One region of the Buttiauxella gaviniae genome, then DNA from elsewhere that is predicted to be linked to it. Evidence: predicted binding sites of a transcription regulator. Region 1 holds the regulator's gene; each other region holds the start of a gene.
What was found. The regulator PurR, encoded in region 1, represses purine synthesis genes. The targets are predictions, from matches to a motif close to CANGCAAACGTTTGCNTG.

Region 1 (2,274 bases):
GGAGCATTTCTGGGCGTTGGTGAATTGGGAATTTGTTGCGAAGAATCTTGCAGCTTAATCCATAAGTAAATGGGCCGCGATAAGCGGCCCATTTTAATCAGTGCAGTACGGCGGTTAACGCGCCACAAACAATCAAAGCCAGAACGATAACCGTGGTGGTGATTGAAAATTTCAGGTCGGTGCTCATGAGTAAACTCCTTTTATTACCTTACAATCAGTGTGTCGGTGGATTTTCCCACAATCGGAGAGAAAAATCCTCCTGGTTTTAACCGGATATCCATTTTCCCTCTTCCACTTTTCGCCAGGATAGGCCAAAATCCCACGCTAATTTATTGCGTACCGTCAATTCAACGCCCTCCTCCCGTTTTATGTCGCAATCCCGGCATACCCGCAACCACGATGTTGCCTCAGGAGATAGCGTACGCAAACGTTTAACACATTCGTTATCAGGGGCTTACGATATGGCCCGGAGTGAAATTTAATGGCGACAATCAAGGATGTGGCGAAACGCGCAAACGTTTCCACTACAACCGTATCACATGTGATTAACAAAACCCGTTTTGTAGCGGAAGAGACGCGCAATGCGGTTTGGGCTGCAATCAAAGAGCTGCACTATTCGCCAAGCGCCGTCGCGCGTAGCCTGAAAGTTAATCACACTAAAACGATTGGCCTGTTAGCCACGTCCAGCGAAGCGCCCTATTTCGCCGAAATCATCGAAGCCGTTGAAAATAGCTGCTTTGAAAAAGGCTATACCCTCATTCTGGGTAACGCACACAATAACTTCGAAAAACAGCGTGCCTACTTATCAATGATGGCGCAAAAGCGCGTTGATGGCCTGCTGGTGATGTGCTCTGAGTACCCGGAATCACTTCTGACCATGCTCGAAGAGTACCGTCATATCCCAATGGTTGTGATGGACTGGGGTGAAGCGCGCGCTGATTTTACCGACTCCGTCGTCGATAACGCATTCCATGGCGGTTATCTGGCCGGGCGTTATTTGATCGAACGCGGTCATCGTGAAATTGGCGCTATTCCCGGGCAGATGGAACGCAACACCGGCGGCGGTCGCCATGCTGGCTTTATGAAAGCGCTGCAAGAGGCTGGTATCGCTATCCCGGAAAACTGGATTGTTCAGGGCGATTTTGAGCCGGAATCCGGTTATCGCGCGATGCAGCAGATCCTCGGTCAGTCTCATCGCCCTACCGCGGTGTTCTGCGGCGGGGATATTATGGCGATGGGTGCAATTTGTGCCGCCGATGAAATGGGGCTGCGCGTCCCGCAGGATATTTCCATTATCGGCTATGACAACGTGCGTAATGCTCGCTTCTTCTCACCCGCCCTGACGACGATTCACCAGCCAAAAGATTCCCTGGGTGAAACGGCATTTAACATGCTGCTGGATAGAATCGTTAACAAACGCGAAGAATCCCAGAGCATTGAAGTCCATCCGCGCCTGATTGAGCGCCGCTCAGTAGCTGATGGCCCATTCCGCGATTACCGCCGTTAAGTTTTGTTGAGCCCGGGTTTACTCGGGCTCAGGCTCCTGCAACCACTCCGCATTCATCGTCTCACTGTCCCCCAAATAATCCAGTAGCCAGGCCAGGGCTGGTGATGCATCATTTTGCCGCCAGGTCAGGCAGCATGCGGCGTCCGGGAAGGGATTATCAAGCGTTAACTCGCACCACTGCCCTGATGCCAGCCACGGCCGTGCGATATGCAAAGGCACCATACCGATACACAGCCCCGCGCTAAGACAATCTGAACCAGATTGCCAGTCAGGCACCACTACACGACGCTGGTTATCCAGCAGCCAGGTAATTCGTTTTGGTAGTGAACGGGAGGTATCCTCCAGCACCAGCGAAGGCCAGGCCCGGAGATCGTCATCGCTTAGGGTACCGCCAAGCTTCGCAAGCGCATGATTCGATGCCACCACGCAACGCCAGCTTAGGGATCCCATATCCCGGAAAGCATAACGCCCCCCAACGGGGATAGCCTGGGTTGCGCCAATCGCCACTTCAACACGTCCGTCAGCTAACGCATCCCACACACCGTTAAACACTTCCTGGAAAATTCGCAGCTCGATGTCCGGAAAATGGCGATAAAAATCCAGCACCAACTGCCGGGTTCGCTCGGGTTTAACGATGTTATCGACCGCAATAGCGAGGTGCCCGCGCCATCCATTAGCGATCTGTTGGCACTGCTGCCGTGTCGTCATCATTTTTTTGATAACAGACCGGCCCTCTTTCAAAAAAAACAGACCCGCAGGCGTTAATT
Region 2 (2,274 bases), 3.6 Mb from region 1:
AATCCATAACTGCTTTTATTGATCTTTTTTGCTGAATACCTATCGGTAAACTGATTAATCACCGTTACATATAGTTTCAGCTGATAAAACGCTGACATAATAGTCATCGCGATGTTAATTAACTGTGAATTTACTCACAAATTGAAACCGGTTACATCAAAGACTTTTTTCAGAGAGTGATCGGGGCCGCAATTTGTCGCGGAGCCACCGAATGGCGTCGGACTAAAGTTGGCATAAAACAGTGTGTTGCACCAATATCGAGCGTTCCCGCAGCGCCCTGTAACGCCAATTCAGTCGCCAGGCGTGCCATGGAAACAATAGGGTAGCGCACGGTAGTGAGCTGTGGATCGGTATAGCGGGCGATAGGAATGTCATCAAAACCAATCACCGAGACATGGTGTGGAACGACAATACCGTTATCTTTCAGAGCGGTTAACGCCCCGGCCGCCATGCTGTCGTTATAGGCAAACACCGCACTAAGCTGTAAATTGCGCCCCAGCAATTCCACCATTGCCGCTTCGCCGCCCTGCATATCCGGCGACCCCACGCCTGTCCAGCTTTCCGGCGGGGTTATCCCCTGCTCGGTCATGCCGCGCATCCACCCTTCACGGCGCTGGGCGTTATCTTCAATAGCGTGGCTGGATGCCAGGTATCCGATGCGTTGATGGCCCTGATTGAACAGCATTCGGGTGGCCATCAATGCGCCGCTGACGTTATCAAGCCCAACGCAGCGATGCTCAAAGCCCGGCACAATGCGGTTGACCAACACCATACCCGGAATCTGTTCGAGAAATTCGCCCAACTCCTGGTCGCTCAACGCCTTTGCATGAACAATCAAGGCGTTGCAGCGCTGACGAATCAGCACTTCAATCGCATGGCGCTCTTTTTCTTCCTGATGATAACTATTGCCGATGAGAACATATTTGTTGTGCTGCTGCGCCACGACATCCACCGCTTTGACCAGCGCGCCAAAAAACGGATCGGAGACATCCATCACGACCACGCCAATGGTATCGCTGACCTGGGTCGCCAGCGCCTGCGCGTTCGCATTCGGTCGATAGCCCAGTTGCGCCACGGCCTGCATCACACTTTCGCGGGTGTCAGCGCTGACTAACGCACTGTTATTGAGAACACGGGAGACTGTCGCCACGGAGACGCCAGCGATGCGGGCTACGTCACGAATGGTGATCATGTTTATCACCAGACGGAAGAGGAATTGATCTCATGAGTGCACCCTGTATTTGGCAAGGTGGCTATTCTCGCAGCGACGGAGAATTGACTACGTGAGGAGGATCACAGTCATGAAAACGGTTACATACAAATCATTAACATTTGTGATGTGTATCATTATCTTGCTGTATGTTTCAGAGAGACGCCTGCGGCGCGTGCGGTGAGCTGCCGCCAGAGCCACTCAACCGGCCCCTGGCGGAAGTAACGCAGCCAGACCAGAGAGAACAGAATGTTGATTGCCCAAACCACAGGCACCAGCGCCAGCAGTGAGAGGCGATCGAATTTCATCATCCAGCCCATGCGGAAGAAGAATGTGGTGCAAATCAGCGTTTGCAGCAAATAGTTCGACAGCGCCATACGCCCGACATGCGCCACCGCATTCACAATGCGCATCCGCGAAAGCTGCGGCCAGTAACCATAAATCAGTGCGGCATAACCTATTGTCTGAAACGGTGCGCTCAATTCTCGCGGGGCTTGCAGCAAAAATGCGCACCAGCGGTACATCCAACCCACGTGCCATTGGGCATAAATAGCCGGAATATTGATGAGCATGCCGACCGCAATCAGGCACAAACCGGTGCGCCGGTAATGATGCAAACTAAACTCGCCTCGCAGCCAGCCGCTGCGCATTAACGACGCGCCAATCAGCATCATTCCCGCCAGTTGCCAGCCATACTGAGCCCCCAGCGCGACTAAATTCGAGGAGAGTAAATCGATCCGATTGCTGATGGCCTCTGTACCGCCCTGAAGTTTCCACCACTGCTCATACTGCAGGTTAGCCGCGTCAGGAACCCAGGAACGGTTCGGCGCATCACCGGAGATAAAGCCCAGCAAGAGCAGCACACCGATACCTGTCAGATAAAGCATAACGCCGGTGTTAAACAGCGAACGAATCCCCGGCGCATCACGAATCAAGCGCCAGCAAACCAGCCCGACTAAGCCATAGGCCAGCAAAATATCACCATCCCATAAGAAGATAGCGTGCATGAAACCCAGCAGAACTAATAACGTCAGACGTGACTGGATCCAGCGCTTGCCGCGATG
Region 3 (2,274 bases), 1.0 Mb from region 1:
TTGTGCCGTCGTGAGCGCGGGCGCCGACAAGAGAAACTTCCCCAGAGAAATTAATGCCTTGCTCAACGATACATTCGCCGTAGCACTCATCTGGCAACTGGTGGGTATCTGCGCTGCGTAAACGCCACTGCCCGCGGCCGTCATAGCCGCCGACGCGGCGTTTAACAATCGCCAGTTCGCCCAGATTCTGGAACACATCAGCCCATTCGTCGCGGCTTGAAAGCAACTGCCACGGCGCGGTCGCCAGGTCGAGTTTATCGAACAGTTGTTTTTGCGTCAGACGGTCAGCGATGATCGGGAATACATCACGGTTTACAAAGGCATTATGACGAGCCAGTTCGCGGGTGAGGGCGGTTTCAGGCCAGCGCTCAATTTCAGCGGTGATAACGCTTTGTGCGAAGGGGACCGCTTCGGGCTCGGCATCAAGGCCAACCGGATAAACGGCGATGCCCAGCGGTTCACCTGCCTGGCGCAGCATTCTGCCTAGCTGGCCATTACCCAGCACGCAAACACGTTTCATGCGTCACCCCGTGGGTCCGGGTTGTCCAGCACTTCATCAGTCTGGCTTTGACGCCAGTTTTCCAGGCGGTGGTTGAGTTCTTTATCATGCAACGCCAGAATTTGTGCGGCGAGCAAAGCGGCATTCGCCGCGCCCGCTTTGCCGATGGCGAGCGTGCCGACCGGAATACCACGCGGCATTTGAACGATAGAGTAGAGACTGTCCACACCGCTTAATGCGGCGCTCTGAACGGGCACGCCCAAAACGGGAACCAGTGTTTTCGCCGCGATCATACCCGGTAAATGTGCCGCGCCGCCTGCGCCCGCAATAATCACCTGATAACCGTTGTCCGCCGCCTGCTCGGCAAAGCTGAAAAGTTTATCGGGAGTGCGGTGTGCGGAAACCACTTCAACGTGGTGAGGAACATCAAGGGTGGTGAGGATTTCTGCGGCAAACTGCATGGTAGCCCAGTCACTTTTGGAACCCATGACAATGGCGATACGCGCTGGGGTTTGGTTGGAGGACATGCGTCTCAAAACTCCTGTGGGTATGCAAACATCACCGAACGTCGCTCGGTCGGTCAGAAGGGCTCAGAGAATAGCATGAACATAGAGCAAGGAAAACGGTTGCGTGGTTAATCTGGTAGCGAAAACAGCCATTTTTATACGCTATTAACTCTAAATAATTTGAGTTGCAGGTAGGCGGCAAGGGAGCAAATTCCCAGGAGCTTACTTGAGTAAGTGACTGGGGTTTGTGAGTGCAGCCAACACCCCTGCGGCTCGAAGTATGACGAGTTAAAACTCAAAAGGAATAAGTTCGACGTCTTCGGCGGTCACTTTAATCATCGACCCCTGCGTATGCCATGCGCCAAGCACGCAGCGAAACGCGGGTTTGCCGTTAGCGGAAAGGGAGTGAATTTCTGGGCGATGGGTATGACCGTGGATCATCCACTGCACCTGGTGGCGTTCCAGCGCGTCAACAACGGCGTGGGAGTTCACATCCATAATCGCCATCGATTTACTGCTGTTTGAGGCTTTGCTATTGGCGCGCATTTTGGCGGCCACGCGTTTGCGGATAAACAGCGGCAGGGCGAGGAATAAACATTGCAGCCAGGGCTGGTGGACTTTCTGGCGGAAGGCCTGATACCCGTGGTCATCGGTACAAAGCGTGTCGCCATGCAGTGCCAGGATTTTGCGCCCGTAAAGATCGAGTACGTGTTCTTCCGGCAGTAACGTCATCCCGCTTAAACGCGCAAAACGTTTTCCGAGCAGGAAATCGCGGTTGCCGTGAATAAAGAAGCAGGGCACATCGGAATCCACCAGGTCTTTGATAGCTAAAGCGATTTGTCGGTGCAGCGGCTCGGGGTCGTCGTCACCAATCCAGGCTTCAAACAGATCGCCAAGAATATAGAGTGCATCGGCCTCGCGCGCGGTGCCCGCCAGAAAACGCAGAAAACCGGCGGTAATCGCCGGTTCTTCTGAACACAGATGCAAATCTGCGATAAAAAGCGTCGCCATGGGGGCGAATTATTCGCTTACGGTTACGCTTGTGATAACCACGTCTTCTTTAGGAACGTCCTGGTGCATACCGCTGCGGCCAGTAGACACGCCTTTGATTTTCTCAACGACGTCCATGCCTTCTACCACTTCTGCAAATACGCAGTAACCCCAACCTTGCATGCTTTCGCTGCTGAAGTTCAGGAAATCGTTGTCAGCTACGTTAATGAAGAACTGAGCTGTTGCAGAGTGTGGTGCCTGAGTACGCGCCATTGCCAG

Region 2: galS (HTH-type transcriptional regulator GalS) is a predicted target of PurR. The motif match lies at 1,301-1,318, and genes of this name have one in related genera.
Region 3: purE (5-(carboxyamino)imidazole ribonucleotide mutase) is a predicted target of PurR. The motif match lies at 1,115-1,132, and genes of this name have one in related genera.

What each region holds. Positions count from the first base shown of each region.
Region 1 is NZ_JBFMVT010000002.1:4,054,372-4,056,645, reverse strand. It holds gene sodB (superoxide dismutase [Fe]) at 1-58, shown strand, start outside; gene AB1E22_RS19295 (YnhF family membrane protein) at 98-187, opposite strand; gene purR (HTH-type transcriptional repressor PurR) at 482-1,507, shown strand; gene punR (DNA-binding transcriptional activator PunR) at 1,526-2,274, opposite strand, start outside.
Region 2 is NZ_JBFMVT010000002.1:433,579-435,852, forward strand. It holds gene galS (HTH-type transcriptional regulator GalS) at 170-1,192, opposite strand; gene yeiB (DUF418 domain-containing protein YeiB) at 1,348-2,274, opposite strand, start outside.
Region 3 is NZ_JBFMVT010000002.1:3,009,930-3,012,203, forward strand. It holds gene purK (5-(carboxyamino)imidazole ribonucleotide synthase) at 1-520, opposite strand, end outside; gene purE (5-(carboxyamino)imidazole ribonucleotide mutase) at 517-1,026, opposite strand; gene lpxH (UDP-2,3-diacylglucosamine diphosphatase) at 1,294-2,016, opposite strand; gene ppiB (peptidylprolyl isomerase B) at 2,026-2,274, opposite strand, start outside.